DNA from 3 places in the Tardiphaga sp. OK246 genome. Region 3 is predicted to be linked to each of the others. Evidence: predicted binding sites of a transcription regulator. Region 3 holds the regulator's gene; each other region holds the start of a gene.
The links. Region 3 encodes LexA, which represses DNA repair genes until DNA is damaged. Its sites were predicted from a motif close to TGTTCNNNNTGTGTTCNG; they were not measured.
Positions count from the first base shown of each region.

Region 1: CHC01_RS05335 (YifB family Mg chelatase-like AAA ATPase) is a predicted target of LexA. The motif match lies at 3,860-3,877, and genes of this name have one in related genera.
Region 2: CHC01_RS28805 (helicase-related protein) is a predicted target of LexA. The motif match lies at 5,056-5,073, and genes of this name have one in related genera.

Region 1 covers NZ_FZOX01000001.1:1,093,197-1,100,401, forward strand. Annotated here, with positions in the region: gene rsmI (16S rRNA (cytidine(1402)-2'-O)-methyltransferase) at 1-84, shown strand, start outside; gene CHC01_RS05315 (YraN family protein) at 71-484, shown strand; gene gshB (glutathione synthase) at 521-1,462, shown strand; gene CHC01_RS31840 (hypothetical protein) at 1,475-1,657, opposite strand; gene CHC01_RS05325 (MBL fold metallo-hydrolase) at 1,656-2,636, shown strand; gene CHC01_RS05330 (GGDEF domain-containing protein) at 2,709-3,743, opposite strand; gene CHC01_RS05335 (YifB family Mg chelatase-like AAA ATPase) at 3,926-5,464, shown strand; gene CHC01_RS05340 (hypothetical protein) at 5,572-6,042, shown strand; gene CHC01_RS05345 (PAS domain-containing hybrid sensor histidine kinase/response regulator) at 6,218-7,205, shown strand, end outside.
Region 2 covers NZ_FZOX01000008.1:204,957-212,161, forward strand. Annotated here, with positions in the region: gene CHC01_RS28790 (CarD family transcriptional regulator) at 1-439, opposite strand, end outside; gene fdxA (ferredoxin FdxA) at 699-1,037, opposite strand; gene CHC01_RS28800 (RNA-binding S4 domain-containing protein) at 1,189-1,458, opposite strand; gene CHC01_RS28805 (helicase-related protein) at 1,507-4,974, opposite strand; gene CHC01_RS28810 (DUF3108 domain-containing protein) at 5,395-6,366, opposite strand; gene rpmB (50S ribosomal protein L28) at 6,739-7,041, shown strand; gene CHC01_RS28820 (hypothetical protein) at 7,111-7,205, opposite strand, start outside.
Region 3 covers NZ_FZOX01000002.1:1,047,010-1,054,214, reverse strand. Annotated here, with positions in the region: gene CHC01_RS12375 (glutamine--tRNA ligase/YqeY domain fusion protein) at 1-1,300, shown strand, start outside; gene CHC01_RS12370 (ComEC/Rec2 family competence protein) at 1,403-3,682, shown strand; gene lexA (transcriptional repressor LexA) at 3,701-4,423, opposite strand; gene CHC01_RS12360 (GNAT family N-acetyltransferase) at 4,725-5,294, opposite strand; gene CHC01_RS12355 (Orn/Lys/Arg family decarboxylase) at 5,316-7,205, opposite strand, start outside.

The DNA.
Region 1 (7,205 bases), on a different contig from region 3:
GGCCGGCCGCGCCGCGCCGTCTATGCCCGCGCGCTGGAACTGGCCAAGGAGATTCACAGGGACTCAGGCGATGGCGAAGACTGACAAAGTCTCCGCCCCGAAGCCCGCAGCCAAGCCAGCTGCGCCGGAACGCGTCGCCGCGTTCAACACCGGCCTCTCCGCCGAAAGCCGTGCCGCTGCTTTGCTGCTGGCCAAGGGCTACCGCATCCTCGCCCGCCGCTTTCGCACGCCCCACGGCGAGATCGATATCGTTGCCAGGAAGCGCAGCCTGATCGCCTTTGTCGAGGTGAAGGCCCGCGCCAGCCTGGACGAAGCCGCCTATGCCGTGACGCCCCGCCAGCAGGCCCGGATCATGGATGCCGCCCAAGGCTGGCTGATGGCGCATCCCGAACATGCAGAATTCGACCTGCGTTTCGACGTCGTGCTGATTGCGCCAAGACATTTGCCACGCCATCTGTTAGCGGCATTCGACGCCAGTACCTGAATTTTCGCTTTCCCGACCACAATTCCGGACCCCAGCATGACCTTGAACGTCGCCGTCCAGATGGACCCCATTGCGCGCATCAATCACAAGGGCGATTCGACCTTCGCGATGTTGCTGGAAGCCCAGAAGCGTGGCCACAAACTGTCCTATTGCACGCCGGACAAGCTCTCGCTGCGCGGCAATGACGTGGTGGCGCCAGTGCAATCGCTGTCGGTGCGCGATATCGAGGGCGATTATTTCACCCTCGGCGATCCCACCCGCACCAACATGGAATCCTTCGACGTGGTGTTGCTGCGGCAGGACCCGCCATTCGATCTCGCTTACATCACCTCGACGCATCTGCTCGAGCGCATTCATCCGAAGACGCTGGTGGTCAATGATCCGGCCTCGGTGCGCAACGCGCCGGAGAAGATTTTCGTGATGGGCTTCTCGGACCTGATGCCGCCGACGCTAATCTCGCGCGACAAGGACGAGATCAATGCATTCCGCGCCGAGCATGGCGCTGTGGTGATGAAGCCGCTGCATGGCCATGGCGGCGCAGCGGTGTTTCGCGTGCTGCCGCAGGACATGAATTTCGGTTCGCTCTACGATCTGTTCTCCGTGACCTTCAAGGAGCAGTGGGTCATCCAGCGCTTCCTCCCCGAAGTGAAGCATGGTGACAAGCGCATCATCCTGATCGACGGCGAATTCGCGGGTGCCGTGAACCGCGTGCCGGCTGAAGACGATTTGCGCTCCAACATGGTGCGTGGCGGCGCCGCCAAGGCCACTGAACTCTCGCCGCGTGAGCGCGAAATCTGCGAACGTGTCGGACCGGCACTGCGTGATCTCGGTCTGCTGTTCGTCGGCATCGACGTGATCGATGGCAATCTCACCGAGATCAACGTGACGTCGCCCACGGGCATTCGCGCCATCGCCAAGCTTGGCGGACCGGATGTCGCGGCGCGGGTCTGGGACGTGATCGAAGCGAAGCGGAAGTAAACTCCGCTCGCGTCACTCGCTGCGCTGCGTCAATACTTGACGCAGCAGTTTGAATTCCATTTGTCGCAATTCTCCGCCTGCTGCTTTTGCTTGCCAGTCATGGACGGCAAGCGCAGCATGCCGATGCACGCTCGACCAATCGAGCGGCCCGCTACATGTGGCGGCAAGCAAAAGCATATCAGTGGAGAAACGCATGACTTCAGAAGTTTCGCGAAGGTCCCTGCTCTCGCTCGGCGCTGGTTTGGGCGCAAATCTTCTCGCTCCCGGCCTCATCGGCAGCGCATCGGCCAAGGCACCAAAGCTCGGCACACAGGCGCCCTACTTCCACCGTTTCATGTTAGGCAGCGCGGAAGTCACCGTTGTCTCCGACGGACCTTTGCCGCTCGGCGATCCCTCCGGCACATTCGTCGGCGTACCCAAGGAAGACGTGCAGAAGATGCTGACGGATAATTTCCTCAGCAGCAGCAACGTCGTGCTCGAACAGAACGCGCCGATCGTCAACATGGGCGACAGACTGATCCTGTTCGACACCGGCATGGGCACGTCGCAACTGTTCGGCAACACCACGGGTCGCCTGCAGAAAAGTATGGCCGAAGCCGGTATCAAGCCCGGCGATATCGATGCCGTGGTGTGCTCGCACGCCCATATCGATCATATCGGCGGCATCGTCGATGCCAATGACAAGCCGCTATTTCCCAACGCGCAGATCTATCTCAGCGAGGAAGACTTCAAGTTCTGGACCGACGAAGGCAAGCTCGGTTCGCCGCTCAAGGACTTCATCGTCCATGCGCGCAAGAACCTGCTGCCGGTGAAGGATCGCCTGGTGTTCTTCAAGGACGGCCAGGAGTTCCTGCCGGGCGTCACCGCCATGCATGCACCTGGCCATACGTTCGGCCACCACATGTTCATGATCCAGTCGGACGGGAAATCTTTCGCCTTCCTCGGCGACCTCACCCATCATCAGGTGCTGCTGCTGGAGAAGCCGCGGATGGAGTTCGCCTATGACTCCGATCCGAAGATGGCGGCGGCGACGCGGGTGAAGATGCTCGACATGCTCGCAGCCAACAAGACCGCCGTGATGTCCTATCACTTCGCGTGGCCGGGCTATGGTCATGTGGTGAAATCAGGCGACGGCTTCCGCTATATCGCCGAGCCGATGGTGATGAATCTCTAGCGGAAATCCTGCGACTTTCCTGCGGCGATCTTGAGACAATGACCGCCGCAGGAATTCCGCAGCAATTTATCCTCACGCCGCGGATGAGGTGTCCCTCGGACGTCTCTCCGCTCCGCGTTTGTAGATCCGGAACGTGCCACGTCCGGCATCCTTCGCCGCATAGAGCGCCGAATCGGCCATGGCTGCCAATTGCGATGACGTGCAGTTATCGGCCAGCGCGATGCCGACCGATGCGCCAACCCGCAACTGTTGTCCGCGATGATCAATCGGCAGTCCCAACTGCGTGACAATCGCACGCGCCGTCTCCGAGGCTTCCTCGAATTCCGCATGAGGCCCCAGCAGAACCGCGAATTCGTCACCGCCGAGTCGTGCGACCAGTTCCGCACCGGCACATATGTTGCGAATTCGATTTGCAACGACGGTCAGACAGGCATCGCCCGCTGCGTGGCCGAAACAGTCATTGACCGGCTTGAATTCATCGAGATCGATCAACAGCAGCGCGCCGAACGGCTTCACCTTGATGGCCGACGCCGCATCGAACAGCGACAGCTTGGTTTGAAACTGGCTGCGATTGGCGAGGCCGGTCAGCGTATCGAATTCGGCGAGATAGCGATTGCGATCCGCCAGAATTTTTTCTTCGGTGATGTCTTGCTTCATGCCGAAGATGCGGACGGCAACGCCATCGACCGACTCGACAGTGGCCGTGATCCTGATCCAGCGCCGGTTGCCCTTGAAGGTGATGATCTCCGCATCGAGACTGAAGCCCGTGCGATCCTCGATGGCCTTGCTGCGCCGCTTCGTCAGTTCCCTGACGGATTCTTCGGGATAACAGGCGAGCGCCTCCTCGCGAATCGGCGTCGAGCCACGCGGTAGATCGAAGATGTCATAGACAACATCGGTCCAGACCGGCGATTCATCGGAGAGGTCGCATTCCCAGACGCCGATTCGCGCTGCCGCCGAGGAGCGATCGAATATCTTCCGGCTATGCGCCAGCGAAGCAGCCTGTTGATCGATGATGGCCTGCTGAGCTTCGATTTGCGCCTTCAGCGCAGCGATCAGGTCGGCGTCATCCGGCGCGTCTGGCGGCATCGACAAGCGATCTGACATCTGCGGGCACCCAGTCTTCGTCTCGAAGCTCATAGGATGCTTTGCATGACGTGTTTAAGATTTTCTACGCCAATGGCCTATTTCAGCCAAAACCAGCATACTTTACCGCTACATTTCGTTCACTGATTGTTCTTGAAGTAGAAGCAACCTTAGGTTACGCTCTCATCTCGAATGGGGGCGGCATGGTTCAACGGGTTTCCACCGTAGCCTTTGAGGGGATCGAGGCCCGCGCGGTCGACGTGCAGGTTCAGGTCGTGCCCGGTCTGCCGAATTTTTTGATCGTCGGCCTGCCCGACAAGGCAGTATCCGAAGCGCGCGAACGGGTCCGTGCCGCGCTGGTCGCCTCGGGTCTGGCGCTGCCGGCACGGCGGATCATCGTCAATCTCGCGCCCGCTGACTTACCCAAGGAAGGCAGCCATTACGATCTGCCGATCGCGCTGGGATTGATGGCCGCGATCGGCGCGATTCCGCCGGATGCATTGACGGGCTTCACCGTGCTCGGCGAACTCGGTCTCGATGGCTCGCTCGCTCCGGTCGCCGGCGTGCTGCCGGCTGCCATCGGCGCCAATGCGCGCGACGAGGGATTGATCTGCCCAGAAGCCTGCGGCGCGGAAGCCGCCTGGGCCAGTCCCGATATCCAGATCATCGCCGCGACGTCGCTGATCCAGATCGCCAATCACTTTAAGGGCACGCAGGTTCTGTCGCGGCCGCAGCCGAAGATACATGCGCGTGAGGAAACGCTGCTGGATCTGCGCGACATCAAGGGACAGGAAAGCGCCAAACGCGCGCTGGAGATCGCTGCCGCCGGCGGCCACCATCTATTGATGGCGGGATCGCCAGGTTCCGGCAAATCCATGCTGGCGGCACGGCTGCCATCGATCCTGCCGCCGCTATCGCCGGCGGAACTCCTCGAAGTCTCAATGATCGCGTCGGTGGCCGGCGAGATCAAGGACGGTGCGCTCACCTCACGCCGGCCGTTCCGCGCACCGCATCATTCCGCCAGCATGGCCGCACTCACCGGCGGCGGGTTGCGCGCGCGGCCGGGCGAGATTTCGCTGGCGCATCAAGGCGTGCTGTTTCTCGATGAACTGCCGGAGTTCGATCCGCGCGTGCTGGATTCGCTGCGCGCGCCGCTTGAGAATGGCGAGGTGGCGGTCTCGCGCGCCAATCACCGCGTCACCTATCCCGCGCGCTTTATGCTTGTTGCTGCGATGAATCCATGCCGCTGCGGTCACGCTTTCGAGCCGGGCTTCTCCTGCAAACGTGGCCGCATCGATCGCTGCACCTCGGATTATCAGGCGCGCATCTCGGGCCCCTTGATGGACCGCATCGATCTGCGCATCGAAGTCCCGGCGGTGACCGCGGCGGATCTCATTCTGCCGCCACCGTCGGAAGGTTCCGCCGAAGTCGCGGCGCGTGTCGCCGCCGCGCGCGATCTGCAGACCATGCGTTATGCCGTGGCGGGATTGGCGGGCACACATACCAATGCCTCCGCGCCGGCCTCTGTGCTGGAAACGGTAGCGCAGCCGGATGCCCAGGGACTGACATTGTTGCGCGATGCCGCCGAAACGATGCGACTGACCGCGCGCGGCTATCACCGCGTGCTGCGCGTGGCGCGGACGCTGGCGGATCTCGACGGCGCCGAGAAAATCGGGCGGCTGCATCTGGCCGAAGCGTTGTCTTACCGCGCGCTGGCGGAGGACATTCGCCGAGCTGCTTGACGTCTTCTCCTCGCCACTGATGTGGACGTCAACGCGATAGTAACGAGTTTTGTTTACGCTCTGCTCACCATAACCCCGCATTGCGGGGCCAGGGCGAGTACCGTGTCATGCTGCGTTTCAAGATTTTAGCCTCGACGATTCCGCTGGCGCTGGCAGCCTTTCTCGCCCGCGGCGATCTCGTGAGCGGAACGCATCCCTGCATCTCCACCGGTGAGACCACCATCCAGATCGCCACCATGCCCTGGCAGGCGCAATCGCATGTCAGCTTCACCAACGATCCCCTGCAGGCGACCGTCCGTGTGCAGATCGTCGATAGCGCCGAAACCGCCGACTTTGTCGTGCTCGATGATGCCGATGCAGCGGAACCCGATGCCTGCCCCGTCACGGCCGCGACGCGCTTCATCGGCATTGCCAACACATCGGCGAGTTCGGAGCCCGTTATCTATCTGTCGGAACAGGACGACGCCGACTACCGGATCTTCGTGAAATCTCGCAGCTTCACGGCGCGCGATGCCGCAGCGCTGATCGTCAGCGCCCACAGCCGCAGCCCGGCGCGGATGGCAGCGGCCAGCCTCTAGGCCGCGCATTAACGCTTCATCAACCATGTCTGCGCGGGCAAATTCAAAACTGCCACCGTGCAAGCACTTGGCAACAACATACCCGCATTGTTTCTGAGATCTGCGATCGCCTAATCGCGGCCTGTATTCGCGTGCAATCGCGAGCCATGATGTGACCAAGCCGGAGTGCTGATCTGTGGCGAAAGGTGTTTTCCGGATCAAGGTCTACTTCCGCCGCTTCGCGCGCCGTTTTCCGTGGCTTGCTTTCGTCATCCGCTCTTTCGTGATGTTCTCGGCTGCCTTCGGTGGCGCCTATGGTTTCATCTCAGGTTCGACCTCGAAAGACTCCGGTTACGACCCGCACGCTTTTGCAATCGGCGCCAGCTTCCTGTTCGCGCTGGCCTGCGTCGCCCTGGCCACCATGAGCATCCGCATGCGCTTCATGGGCAAACGGATGCGCAAGCTGACTGCGCATAACGAAGCCCTGGTCGACCGGAACTGGGAATTGAAGGAAGCCGAAGAGCGCGCGCGCAGCCTGTTCGAGGCACAAGGCGACCTGATCGTGATCCGCAACAACGAAGGCTGTATCACCTTCGTCAACGATGCCTATTGTGCGCTGGCGGAACAATCGCGCGAAGCATTGATCGGCAGCCACTTCGAACTCACGCTGCTGGAGCAGGGCGATATCGCCAACGAGCCCAACGGCACCAGCATGCACGATCAGAAGATCGCCACGGCGACCGGTCCGCGCTGGATCGCCTGGCGCGAAGGTCTGGTGCGGATCGATGCGGGCCAGCCCGCCGAGTTGCAATGCGTGGGTCGCGATGTCACCGACCGCACCCAGACCGAGCGTGCCCTCGGTGAAGCGCGCGACCATGCCAATGCCGCCAACCGCGCCAAGTCGCGGTTCCTCGCCATGGCGTCCCATGAAATCCGCACGCCGCTGAACGGCATTCTCGGCATGAGCGGCTTGCTGCTGGATACGCCGCTGACACCCGAACAGACCACTTACGCCAAGGCCGTGAAGACCTCCGGCGATGCGCTGCTGTCGCTGATCGAGGAGCTGCTGGATTACTCCAAGATCGAGGCCGGCAAGATCGATCTGGAACATCGCCCCTTTGCACTAGCCGGATTGATCGAGGACATCACCGAATTGCTGGCGCCGCGTGCGCAGGCCCGCAATC
Region 2 (7,205 bases), on a different contig from region 3:
CCGCAGCGGGCGCCGGCTTGGCGGCAACCGGTTTGGCAACGACCGGCTTCGCAGCAACCTTGGCAACTTCCTTCGGCGCAGCTGCCTTCACAGCAGGAGCGGCGGCGGGAGCCTTCGCGGCCGGTTTCGGCGCAGCAGGCTTGGCGGCAGTGGTCTTCGAAGCAGCAGCCTTCGGGGCAGGTTTGGCAGTCTTGTTGGGCATTGCACTTCTTTTATTTTTGGAGGACTTTTCAGCCGCAGCCTTCGCGGCGGTCCGGGTGTCCTTGACAGGAGCCCGGGCACGGCCTTTGGTGACAGAATTCTTCGCAGCAGGACCCTTCACAACGCGGCTCGCCGCAGTTGTTTTCTTGGAAGCCTTCGGATCCAAAACCTTCGAAGCAGTAGCCTTCTTCGAAACAGCAGCCTTGGAAACACTCTTTTTACGCGTTTTCTGTGACACAGCCTGCGCGTGGAAACCGCCACGCCCCTGTTTGATGTTTAAACGGGAACCCGGCAGGGCCAAATCGAGCGGCACCACATGGTCCAGCTTCTTGAATTGTGCCTATTATAGCACATTTCCCGCAAAAATCAATGATTTATGCCCTGTCGCGGCCGCTCGGCGGCCGCTTCCGGGGCATAATCGGGGCTAGGGTAAATTTCGTGTGGCTGGGGGTATCGGGGTCACCCAATCAATTGCTTGATCGTTGTGACCGGGGAACTCAGTCGCCCTTGCCAGGCGCCGCCGAGAAATACTTCTCGTACTTGCCTTCCTGACCATCGAATTCCTTGGCTTCGGGCAGTTCGTCGATCTTCTGGGTGATGTTCGGCCACGTCTTGGCGTGTTCCAGATTGATCTGCAGCCACTTCTCGATATTGCCTTCGGTATCAGGCTTGATCGCGTCCGCCGGGCATTCGGGCTCGCAGACACCGCAATCAATGCATTCGTCCGGATGGATGACCAGCATGTTTTCACCCTCGTAGAAGCAGTCCACGGGACACACTTCGACGCAGTCGGTGTATTTACATTTGATGCAATTGTCGGTGACGACGTAAGTCATCCAGAACTCCGGAAACGATCGATATTCAATGTTTGCGTAGCGCACCAACCCCGCTGCCGCAAGGGATGCAGCCGGCATAGGTCAGGGCATTTCGACCAAGGAAAAAGCCTGCCACGAAACCATCGTTGGACGCGGCATCTAGCCTAGATAGTTACTCCGGAAGGTGTTGCAAATCGGTATAGAGCACGCGCGCCGCAGTGGCATCGCCACGCCGTTCCGAGAAGCCCTCGACCTTCATCACCCGCACGGTGCGATCCAGCGCCACCGTGAGCACGTCGCCGATCTTCACACCATGGCCCGGCGATTTCTCGCGCTCGCCATTGATGCGAACCTTGCCGCCTTCCACCAGCGCAGCGGCACTGGTGCGGGCCTTTACCACCCGCGCGTGCCACAGCCATTTATCGAGACGCTGGCGCTCCAACCGACACACCACCAAATGGCGGCTCGGTGCCGCCTTACATGACCTGCATCAATCCTTGCGGCCGCTGAGCTGTTCCTTGAGCGCGGCGAGTTTCGCGAAGGGGGAGTTCGGATCGATCGGACGGTCCCGTTCGCGCGGTGCGGCCGATGTGGCGAATGGACGGGTCGCCCCGCCGCGGTCGTTGCCACGGCCCTCACGGCCCTTGTCGCCGCCCTTGAAGGGCCCTTTGCCCTTGCCCTGGAAGCGTTCGCGCTCGCGCGGCGGACGACCGGCATCGCCCGGCTTGTTGTTGTCGCGGTTACCGCGATTGCCACGGTTGTCGCGGTTCGGCGCACCTTCAGCGGAGACCGCGGCGGCCGGCGCGTCGCTGCGCGGACGGCGGAACTCGTTGTTATTGTTGCGATCGCGGCGCCCTTGGCCTCCGCGGTCATGCCGCTCGCGCTGCGCGCCATCGGCCACGGCGTCTTCGGCGGGAGCCGATTGCGCAGCGCCCTGCGGGGCGTTGGTGTTGCGATGGTGGCGGTTGCGGTCATGGCGCGGCGGACGGCGTTCTTCCGAACGGCCACCCGGGCGCCAGACTTCGACCAGTTCGGGCTCGGCAGCGACGGCAGGAACCGCAGCGGGGTCGCTCTCGGCAGGCGCAGCAGCATCAGCCGCTGCGGTCTCGGCAACAGTCCCGGTTTCGGCAACGGCCGCAGCGGGCTCTGGCTGCGCTTCGACGGAAGCCGTCTCTTCAACGGGCGCAGCCTCAGGCGCGGTGCTGGGCACCAGCGCGACTTCAGGCAACAGCGATGCCGACGGCACGGCTGCAGCTTCCTCGGCCGGGGCCGCTTCGGTCGCAACCTCGGCAGGTGCGACGTCCGCAGCCGCGATCTCAGCCGTCTCGGCGGCCTCAGCGGCAGCCTCGACCGCAATGACATTGTCCTCACCGGGCTTGTCAGACTCGGCAAGTCCCACCAGGGCGTCGGGCTGATCGCCGGTGTTGTCGTCTGCCTTGACCTCGATCGGCGTCGTCGCAGCGACCGGCTTCGGAGCTGCCGGCGGCAGCGGCGCCTTCTTCTCCATGCGATAGCCCAGGGCACGCAGGATCGAGGCGAAATCTTCGCCGGCCGAGCCGGTGAGCGAGGTCATCGCCTGCGTCACCACGAAGTGGCGGCCATCAAAGGCACCGGCGGGCTTCTCGCCCGGTGACGCTTCGCGCCAAGCGAGAGCTGGACGGATCAGGTCGGCCAGACGTTCAAGAATATCGACGCGCACGGCGCGCTCGCCGCACTGGCGATAGCCGAGCACGCGATAGGCATCGCGATCGAGCAACTTGTCGACCGGGAAGGATGTACGACCCGACCCTGCGAGATGCTGCGCGCTCGACAGCGCCGACATATCGACATTGTCCTGCTTCAGCGCCCAGAGCAGCGCCGCGAGCGAACGCCCCGCAGGCTTCAGCAGACCGGGAATATAGATGTGATAGGCGCCGAAGCGCACGCCGTATTTGCGCAAGGTCGCGCGCGACGGCTGATCGAGGTCCTTCATCTCGGTCGCGATCTTCTGCCGCTCCAGCACGCCGAGCGCTTCGGTGAGCTGGAAGGCAATGCCGCGCGCGATGCCGGTGATGTCTTCGGCCTTGGTCAGATCGAACAGCGGTCCGAGCAGCTTCTCGATATGCGTCTTCAGCCAGAGATCGAGGCGGGCCTGCACCGCATCGCGCGGCGCGCCGGAAAGGCGCTCATCGGCGATGATGCGGAGACGGGGATGCAGCACATCGTCGGCTGCGACCAGACGGGCTACCGCGTCGCCGGTCCAGCGCATGGTGCCGTCGGAGGCGAGCACGAACTGATCGTCCGGCGCGTTGCCGAGTTTCTCGGCGCGCGCGTCGATCTCGCCGGCCAGCGCCTTCAGCGCCGTGGCCTGCAAGGCCTTCGCATCCGAGCCAGCCTCGGCCGCATCGGGCAAAAATGTAAATCCGTCGAGACGGCCAATTACATGGCCCTCTACGATCACTTCGCCCGTCTTACCAATTTCAGTATTCAGCATCGTGTTTTCCCGCAAGCGGCGCATCAATACACTGGTACGACGATCAACGAAACGCTCAGTGAGCCTCTCATGAAGGGCATCTGACAGTTTATTTTCCAATTCGCGCGAAATTCCCTGCCAATGATCAGGATCTGAGAGCCAATCGGGGCGATTTGCCACGAATGTCCAGGTCCGGATTTGCGCGATTCGGCCCGATAACGTGTCGATATCGCCATCGGTTCGGTCCGCTTGCGCGATTTGAGCGCCAAACCAGGCATCCGGGATGCGCCCACGCTGCATCAGGAAGTTGAAGATAGTGACTACCAGCTCTGCGTGTGCAGCGGGCGCGATGCGGCGGTAATCTGGAATCTGGCAGGCGTCCCACAGTTTCTCGACGGCGGCCTTGCCCTGCGCCATTTCGCGCACGTCGACGTCACGGACGGCATGATCGAGCACGCGCAGGTCTTCGGCGATCGGCGCACGGGTCAGCGCCTCGTGGCGCGGCACCTCCGCCAGCGACACCTGCAGCGACGCGATCGACGAGAAATCCAGCTTCGAATTGCGCCACTGCAGCACCTTCACCGGCTCGAAGATGTGGTTCTGCAACTGATTGACGAGCTCCGGCTCGAACGGCTCGCAGCGACCTGTGGTGCCGAAAGTGCCGTTGCGCGTGGCGCGGCCGGCGCGGCCGGCGATCTGCGCGAATTCGGATGGCGTCAGACGGCGGAATTGATAGCCGTCATATTTGCGATCGCTGGCGAAGGCGACGTGGTCGACGTCGAGATTGAGGCCCATTCCGACCGCGTCGGTTGCCACTAAGTAGTCAACGTCACCATTCTGGAACATCGCGACCTGCGCGTTGCGGGTGCGCGGCGACAGCGAGCCCAGGACCACCGCAGCGCCGCCGTGCTGGCGCTTGATGAGTTCGGCGATCGCGTAAACTTCATCGGCGGAAAATGCGACAATCGCTGTCCTGCGCGGCTGCCGCGTGATCTTGCGATCGCCGGCAAATTCCAGATGCGACAGACGCGGCCGCGTGACGATGCTGGCGCCGGGCAGCAAACGCTCGATGATCGGCCGCATGGTCGCGGCGCCGAGCAGCAGCGTTTCGTCGCGGCCGCGGCGATGCAGGATGCGATCGGTGAAGACGTGGCCGCGCTCCAGATCTGCCGCGATCTGGATTTCATCGACGGCCAGAAACGACACGTCGAGATCTCGCGGCATCGCCTCGACGGTGGAGACCCAGTAGCGCGGCTTGGCGGGCTTGATCTTCTCTTCGCCGGTGATCAGCGCCACGGCTTCGGGGCCGACGCGGTCCAAAATTTTATTATAGACCTCGCGCGCCAGCAGGCGCAGCGGCAGGCCGATGATGCCCGACGAATGCGCGAGCATGCGCTCGATGGCGAGATGGGTCTTGCCGGTATTGGTGGGGCCGAGCACCGCGGTAACGCCGGCGCCGGGGGCCCTGCCGTTGGACAGCGTGGGCGGAGAAGACAAAAAGGCCATGTTTTTCAGATATTTCCGCGTCGCCGACTGTCAAGGACCGAGACAGGTTACGACGCTTCAGAGCCGCGCTTTTTGATGGTTTGGAACGAGTCCGGAACGAAAGCGGCCCGAATCGGTGACTCGGCACCTCCCTGGCCGCATCACCCCAACATCTCGCGCTGACATTCTCCGAGACTGACTAGATCAAGTTTGTGACAGCGCAACAAGGGCCGACAAATCCCCGAAGTTATGAACAGCGCACGGACTCCGAACCGGCTTTGAGTCAAGCCGGGATCCTGCGCAAATCCTGCGGCGCGTTTGCGACGATGCTGCGATGGCGCACTTTGTCTTGCGGCATCATTGCGGCAGCGTCCCGTCTCGGTCCCTCATGGTGAGGAGCGCGGCTTCGCGCGTCTCGAACCATGAGCTGGCGGGGTCGACTCAGTTCGTCTTCGCCACGGCCTTGGCCGGCGCGGGGGTGGTGACGAATTCGGTGGCTTCCAGCATGGCGACGCCAAGCGGGGTTGGTACCACCATGCGATAGGGCACCAGCACGCGGGTTCCGGCGATCGGCACCAGGGTCACTTCGATATTGCGCTGGGCGGCAAGATATTTGATGGCGGCGCGGTCGGGCACATAGCCGGCGATCGGCGTGAAATAGACGGCGCAGACGATGGCAGGCCCGCGATAGCCCTTCTCGGCCTTCACGCTTTCCATGCGCTTGTAGTCGAGCTTGAGATCGTAGCGCATGCGGCCATCGAAGATCGACGCGCCGGTGCGGCACGAATCCGGCGTCAGCAACTCGCCGGTGCCGCCGACGCGCATCAGCGAGCCGGTCATCGGATCGATCACGTTGCGGCGATGCGCATCGGTGATCGGAATCTTCTCGGGATCGAGCGGCGGCTCCGGCTCGATGGAGAACTCCTTCACATAGCCCGGCGTGATCAGCATCTTGATCGTCTCGGACTTCTTCGCGGAGGTGGTGACGGCCTGATAATTCGACGGCACCAGCGCGCCCGCGACCACGCGGCCGGTGGACTGGCCGGAGCCCGAGCCGCCGGCAAATGCCTTTAGCAGACCCGCGGTGCCGCCACTGGCGGTCGCGGAATACTGGTCTTCGTTGATGTCGATGGCCCACTGGCCCTTGCCCACCGCGATGCCGGCGAGGCTGGCTTCATATTTGGCCTCGAGCTTGCCGCCGGCCAACACCGCCTGCGCAGGGGCCTGAACCGGCACGGCGGCCGGGCTCTGGCCTTGAGCTTGGCCTTGGGTCTGGCTTTGGATCTGGCCTTGCACCTGCGCCGAGGCGTCCACCGGCAAAACCGGCAGCATCAGGCCCGCGGCGACGGCGAAACGCGCGCCAAAACCCGCAAATCGTACTCTTGCGGGCGCGGCGGTCCGCGGGATGGTCACCGGTCGGGTCACAAAGCGGGGCGTGCGAAGGCTCACTTGCTGATATCACCTGGTCGGCGATCCCCGGCCAAAGGCGCAGGGCCGCATCGCTCAATTGGGCTGGAGCGACCTGTTTCCGGCCCGAATACGTCGTTTATATGATGGGAACCGCGCCAGATTCCATGTGGTTTCCGCTCGTAGGCCGGGCTATACAGAACCCGAATGCGCAGGCTTTTGCCGGTTTTGCCGCGACTTTCGCTGTCCGGATATCTTGACGATCGCGGCCAAGCCCCCTATACGTCCGCCACTCCTGAAATGGACGTGATTTTTGACCCCCTGCCCGGCTTTGGGCTCTTCGCCTTTTAGCTGCGGGGATGACAGAGGATTTTCGCCATGTCTCGGCGCTGTGAACTGACACTGAAGGGCCCCCAGGTGGGCCACAAGGTGAGCCACTCGAACATCAAGACCAAGCGCCGGTTTCTGCCGAACCTGGTCAATGTCACCTTCCTGTCCGACGTTCTCGGCCGCGGCGTGCGCCTGCGCGTGTCGGCCAATGCCGTGAAGTCGGTCGACCACCGCGGTGGCTTCGATGCCTATCTGATCAAGGCCCGCGAGAGCGAGCTGTCCCAGAAGGCCGTGCTGCTCAAGCGCGCCATCGAAAAGAAGAAGGCCGAGACCGCAGCAGTCGCGGCCTGAGCCTGACCCGCCGCTCAGCTTGAGCGGACTGAAATTTGAAAACGGCCGGATCGCAAGATCCGGCCTTTTTTATTTCTTCTTCATAGCTCGCCTGAATGTGAGCTTGGCGGCAGTATTCATTCCTCGCTCCCACATACGGTTGGTCCACATTTTTCCGCAGAGAA
Region 3 (7,205 bases):
TGTCGATGACCAGTCGCAGGAAGAAATCCGCTTTAAGCGTGGCACCCTGACGGAGCCTGGCCAGAACAGCCCGTTCCGCGACCGTTCGGTTGATGAGAACCTGGATCTGTTCGCGCGGATGCGCGCCGGCGAATTCCCGAACGGCGCCCGCGTGCTGCGCGCCAAGATCGACATGTCGTCGGGCAACATCAACCTGCGCGATCCCGTGATCTATCGCATCCTGCATGCGCATCATCCGCGCACGGGCACCGCTTGGAGCATCTATCCGAGCTACGACTTCGCGCACGGCCAGTCGGATGCCATCGAACACGTAACGCATTCGATCTGTACGCTCGAATTCGAGGATCACCGGCCGCTTTACGACTGGTGCCTGGAAAACCTGCCGGTGCCATCGCGGCCGCATCAGTATGAATTCGCGCGCCTCAACATGACCTACACGCTGCTGTCGAAGCGCGTGCTGACCGAACTTGTCCGCGGTGGCCATGTCACGGGCTGGGACGATCCACGGATGCCGACGCTGGCCGGCCTGCAGCGCCGCGGCATTCCTGCCGAAGCACTGCGCGAATTCGTCAAGCGCATCGGCGTCGCCAAGGCCAACTCGACCGTCGATATCTCGATGTTCGATTTCGCCGTGCGCGAGACACTGAATCGCACGGCGCAGCGCCGCATGGCGGTGCTGAAGCCGCTGAAGGTGGTGATCGAGAACTACCCGGAAGGACAGACCGAGCAGCTCGAAGCCATCAACCATCCCGATGATGCGTCGCTCGGCAACCGGCAGATTTCATTCGGCCGCGAGCTTTACATCGAGCATGACGACTTCATGGAAGAGCCGCCGAAGAAGTTCTTCCGCATGGCGCCAGGCCGCGAGGTCCGCTTGCGTTATGGCTACTTCATCACCTGCAAGGACGTCATCAAGAATGCCGCTGGCGAGGTGGTCGAACTGCGCTGCACCTATGATCCGGAAACCCGGGGCGGCAATGCGCCGGACGGCCGCAAGGTCAAGGCGACGATCCATTGGGTGAGCGCTGCAGATGCCGTGCAGGCGGAAGTGCGCGTCTACAATCAGCTGTTCGCCGATCCGCAGCCCAATGCGACCGAGTTCGCATCGCAGCTCAATCCGGACTCGCTGGAGAAGCTGACCGGCGCCATGCTTGAGCCGGCGCTGGCGAGCGACAACACAAGCGATGTCGTGCAGTTCGAGCGCCAGGGTTATTTCTGTCGCGACAAGGATTCAGCGCCGGGCAAGCTGGTCTTCAACCGTACCGTCGGTCTGCGCGATAGCTACGCCAAGCTCGCCTGAGCAACCCCAGGGATTAATTTTCGTATTCTGCATCCGTTCCGCTAGTCGCCGCTTGCCCTTCCGATAGCATTCGGAAGGACAAGCGTGGCGTGCGGGCGTTCGATGGCGCAGGGCGGGGATCAGCAACAGCGGCGGGGCCGATCCGGCACGGCGACCACATGGCCGCCGGCCACGGCAGGCGTCGCTGCCCCGTCAGCGACGTCGTCGACGTCGGGCTTCGGGACGCTCTGGACGTGGGTGCGGGCCGAAGCTGGTCCCGGTCGCTTGCTGCCCTGGGTGCCGATCGCTTTCGGCACCGGCATCGCGCTGTATTTTGCCGCTGAGCATGAGCCGGTGGCCTGGGTTGCCGCTGCGACGGCTGGCCTTCTTTGCATGGCTGCGTTTTTGCTGCGGCGACAACGATGGTTTTCCTTGATCTTGCTTATTGCGGCCATCGCGGCCGGCTTTGCGATGGCTGCCTTGAAAACCGCGCGTGTGGCTCATGAGGTTCTGGCGAAGCCGCTCTATTCCGTCGCGCTGACCGGCTTCGTCGAAACGCATGAGGAACGGGAGCGCACGGATCGCTTCGTGCTGCGCGTTGCCACGATGGACAGCCCGCGCGCCGCACCGAAGCTCACTCGTGTGCGGCTGTCGGTGAAGAAGGGCACGGCACCTGCCGTCGGCAGCTTCGTCGAATTGAAGGCAAGGCTGCAGCCGCCGCTGTCGCCGCTCCGGCCGGGCAGCTACGACTTCGGCCGCGATCTGTATTTTCAAGGGATCGGCGCATCTGGCTTCGTGATGGGCGGCATCAAGGCAGTCGATCCGCCGATACAGCCGAGTGTGGCACTACGCTATTCGGCGACCATGCAGGGGCTACGCGACGCCATCGACGCGCGGATCCGCACCGTGCTCTCGGGCGATAGCCGCGCCATTGCCACGGCGCTGCTCACGGGCCGCCGCGATGCGATTTCGGCTGACGTCAATGATGCGATGTTCATCTCCGGCCTCGGTCATGTGTTGTCGATTTCTGGCTATCACATGGCCGTGGTCGCCGGCGTGGTGTTCTTTGCGATACGCGCACTGCTGGCACTGATCCCTGTCCTGACAGTGACGTTCCCGATCAGGAAAGTCGCAGCGGCTGCGGCGTTATTCGCAGCACTGTTCTATCTGCTGTTGTCAGGTGCTGAAGTCGCGACGCAGAGATCGTTTTTCATGACGGCCGTCGTGCTGATTGCAGTCATGGTCGATCGCCGGGCGGTGACGTTCCGCACGCTGGCGGTGGCGGCGATGGTCGTGCTGATCGTCGCGCCCGATGCGCTGGTTCACCCGAGTTTCCAGATGTCTTTCGCCGCGACGCTGGGGCTCGTTGCATTGGTGCAGATCGGCATGCCCGCGCTGTTTGCCTCGCCCGATCATTCCGCGACAGCGCGCGTGGCGCTATGGGGCGGACGCGAGATCGCGATGCTCGTGCTGGCCTCGCTGGTCGCGGGCCTTGCCACCACGCCCTATGCCGCATTTCATTTCCATCGCGTCACGCCTTATGGCGTCGTCGCCAATCTCCTGGCGATGCCAGTGGTCTCAGCGCTGGTGATGCCGGCGGGTATTCTTGGTTTGGTGGCCATGCCGTTCGGCTTTGACGGTGTGTTCTGGCGGCTGATGGATGTCGGCATCCAGTGGATGATCGTGGTCACGCAATGGGTGGCGGCCTTGCCCGGCGCCATCGGCCGGATGCCGGCCTTCGGCACCGGACCGCTGATATCAGCCAGTATCGGCATCATCGTGCTCGGATTGCTGCGCACGCCGTTGCGCTTCGCGGGGGCTGGCGTGCTGGTGCTCTCGATTGTATGGGCATTGCTGGTGAAGCAGCCGGATGTGCTGATCTCGGGTGATGGTCGCAGCGTCGCGGTACGGGGCAGGGATGGGCATCTCCACGTGATGCGCAGCGCCAAGGATACATTTTTGCTGAAAGAGTGGCTTGCCGGCGATGCCGATGCACGCCTGCCGACCGATGCCTCAGTCGGCCACGGCGTGTCCTGCGACCGCGACGGGTGCATCACGGCGCTGGCCGATGGCGCTTTGGTGGCGCTGGTTTTACAGCCGGATGCCTTCACAGATGATTGCGAGAAAGCGGCGCTCATCGTCACGACGAAACAACCGCCGAGGGATTGCAGGGCGCTGGTGATCGATCAAGATCGCTTGCAACGAAATGGTGCGGTGAGCCTGCAGCGAACCGCGAACGGCTTTACCATCGATGCCGTGCGACCGCGGGGTCTGGACCGTCCGTGGTCGCGCGCCATTCCTGATGAGCCCCAGCACGATCTGATCCCGAACAGTCGTACGCCACAAAATCGGCCGGTGGATGCGACGCCGGCGGAAACCGATCTTCAACCCGAAGATCAGTAGTCCGCCGAGGCGATAGCCTCAGTAACGCCGATACAGACCAATCAGCTTGCCCTGAATGCGCACCCGGTTAGGCGGCAGGATGCGAACTTCGTAAGCGTCGTTCGCTGGCTCTAGCGCGATCGACGCGCCGCGGCGGCGGAAGCGCTTCAACGTGGCTTCCTCGTCGTCAATCAGGGCCACCACGATGTCGCCGGTGTCGGCGCTTTCGTTGCGCTGGATCAGCACCGTGTCGCCATCGAGAATGCCGGCGTCCTGCATGGAATCGCCGCGCACTTCGAGCGCGTAATGTTCGCCGGAGCCGAGCATGTCGGCGGGCATGCTGATGGTGTGGCTGCGGGTCTGCAGCGCCTCGATCGGCGTACCTGCCGCGATCCGGCCCATGACCGGGATAGCAACCGTGCGGCCATTGTCATCATCGCCGCTGTTGCTGGCGATGCTGGCGGCCGAACGCACCTTGCCAAGCGTGCCTTCGATGACGCTGGGCGTGAAGCCGCGGCGCCCGGTGCCGCCGGTGACCGGCGCGCCGAGCTCTGGCAGCTTGATGACTTCGATGGCACGGGCGCGGTTGGGCAGACGGCGTATGAAGCCGCGTTCTTCCAGCGCCGTGATCAGACGATGGATGCCGGACTTCGAGCGCAGGTCGAGCGCATCCTTCATCTCGTCGAAGGAGGGCGGGACGCCGGCTTCCTTCAGCCGTTGATCGATGAATCGCAGGAGTTCGTATTGTTTGCGCGTGAGCATCTGAAGCCATCCTCAGTTGACGGTGTCGGCCGCCGCGTGCGTTTCAAAGGGCCTTCGAACGGTGAGCCTCAATCCTGAGACGATCGTTCGAAGATCGGTTGCGCGAGTTCGGGCACTCTCAAACTACTCAAAGCCACAGAATCTCGAAACAAATCATGAACGAACACTATATGTTCCATATGTGTTCTGCAATGCTTAATTTGCCGTCAACAGAATGCGCGTTGAGGGAGGTTTGAGGAGGCTGTTCCTACCAGTCGTCGACCCTCGAGGGACATGGAAAATGCTTCCGCGGTCGCTTGGGCTACGCGGACGTCATGCGCCCAACGGGCGGCGGGGGAGTCGTGGAGCCGGTGGCCAGCGAGCGCTGAACCATGATCGTGTCGGCCCAGCGGCCGGAGCGATAAGCGACGCCGGGCAGCAAGCCGACGCGCGCAAAGCCAAAGCTCTCATGCAAGCCGAGCGAGGCCGTGTTGTCGGCATCGATATAGCCGATGATCTGCCGAAAGCCGGCCGCCGCGCAGACATCGATCAACTCGCGCATCAACAGCCGGCCGATGCCTCGGCCGACATGCCCGTGGTGGATATAGATCGAATGCTTGACCGTGTAGCGATAGGCCGGTCGCTTGCGGAACAGCACCACATAGGCGTAGCCGACGACCTCGCCGCCTTGCGTGGCGACGAGGTGCGGGAACCGTTTGCTGCGCAGGTTCTTGCGCCGGTCTCTGAGATCGTCGGGCTGCGGCGTGTCGGCGTCGCTGACGCCTTCCTCGACGCCTTGCCGGATGTGCCGGCGATAGATCGCCAGCATGGCATCGACGTCGGTGTCGCGTGATGGTCGGATGACGACCGGCTGTTCGAGTTCCGTTGGCAAATCAGGCTCCTTACGTGCTCCCTATTCGGAGACCACGTAAGTGTAAAGTCGGATCCGGCCATTGGCGTCGACCTTGCGGTAGATGCCCTGGATTTCGACGTCGAAGCCCGGGAACGTGTTGAAGCAGGTCTCGAACATCCGGAGATAGTCGATCATCGGCTTTGACCGTTCGGTGAGCCGTTCTCCGGGAACGATCGTGGCGATGCCGGGCGGGTAGACCACGAACGGCGTCGTCGCGACGCGCCCGAATATCTCATCGATCGGGAGGTAATCGACGTCGTTGCGCACCAGACAGCGCGCGGCATCATGGGGTGACATGGCAATCTCCGGCAGATGGTCGGCGGAGAATTGCCTGGTCTGAAGTTCGCTCACATTGGCCTCGCGGAAGAACCGGTGCATGTCGCCGCACAGATCCCGCAGGCGTATGCCCGCATAACGCGCCGGCCTGCGCCTGGAGAATTCCGGGATAACGTCTTCCAGCAGCGCGTTGTCGTCATGAAACTTCTTGAAGGCGACAAGGCCCGATATCAGCGTGCCGGCCTTGCTGGCTTCCACGCCGGGCGTCAGCAGGAAGAGCAGCGAGTTGAGATCGTTCTTCTCCGGCACGATGCGATTTTCGCGCAGGAACTGCGCGACCACGGGCGCGGGGATGCCGTGTTCCGCATAGCCGCCGGTGGTGCGGTCGAAGCCGGGTGTCAGTACCGTCAGCTTGTTGGGATCGGTCATGGTGAAACCGGCTTCCATGCCGGGGAAGCCATGCCAAGCGGCGTCAGGCGCGAGCTGCCAATAAGCCGGATTGGTGGCCAGCTGGTCAGTGCCGATGCTTTCCCAAGGCACATTGTGAACAGCGCCTTCGCTGGCTGCGTCGGGAATCGCGACGCGCTCGGGCACGAAGGGTTCGAAGAACCAGCGGCGCTCAGTGCGGGTTTCCTTCTCCTCGAATTCGCGGCGGACGGCGCGCATCTTCTTGCGCAGTTCGATGCCGAGGCGGATCGTATCGTCCCACAACACTTCGCCGGAGCGGCCCTTCATCATCTGCGCGCCGACATCCAATGATGCGAACAGCGGATAGAACGGCGAGGTCGAGGCGTGCTGCATGAAGCTTTCGTTGAAGCGCCGATGCTCGACGCGGCGTTTCTGGCCGCGGATATGACGATCCTTCATGTGGATCTGCGACGCCTGCGAGAAGCTCGCGAGCTGCTTGTGGGTCGACTGCGTCGCGATGATGCCCGGCGAATCCGGGCCGAGCTCTTTGAGCCCCATGGCGAAGCGACCGGCATAGAGCGGGTGGAATTTCATGAAACCCGCCCAGGCTTCGTCGAACAGGATGTAATCGCAGAGATGGCCGATGCGCGCGATGATCATCTCGGCGCTGTAGATGGTGCCGTCATAGGTGCACTGTTCGACCACGGCGACGCGGAACGGGCGCGGACGTTTCCAGGCCTCGGGATCCGTGACGAGCGGATTGATACGGATGCGCTCGCGCAGCGCGTCCTCGTCGAGCGCGTCCCAGTTCATCGGGCCGATCAGGCCCCAGGGATTGCGCGTCGTTGGCACATAGATCGGCACACCGCCTGAAATCATCAATGCGCCGTGCAAAGCCGCCTTGTGGTTGTTGCGATCGAACAGCACGAGGTCGCCATCGGTAACCAGAGCCGATAGCGCGACCTTGTTGGAGGTCGAGGTGCCGTTGAGCACGAAGTAGGTCTTCTCCGCGCCAAAAATCTGCGCGGCTTCCTTCTGCGCCTGCAAAGCAGGGCCCTCATGAGTTAGCAGGTCGCCGAGATCGAGCACCGAATTGTCGAGGTCGTCGCGAAACACGGCTTCGCCGAGATGTTCCATGAACACCCGCCCGATCGGGCTGCGGCTGTAGAACACGCCGCCATTGTGGCCCGGGCAGGTCCAGAGCTG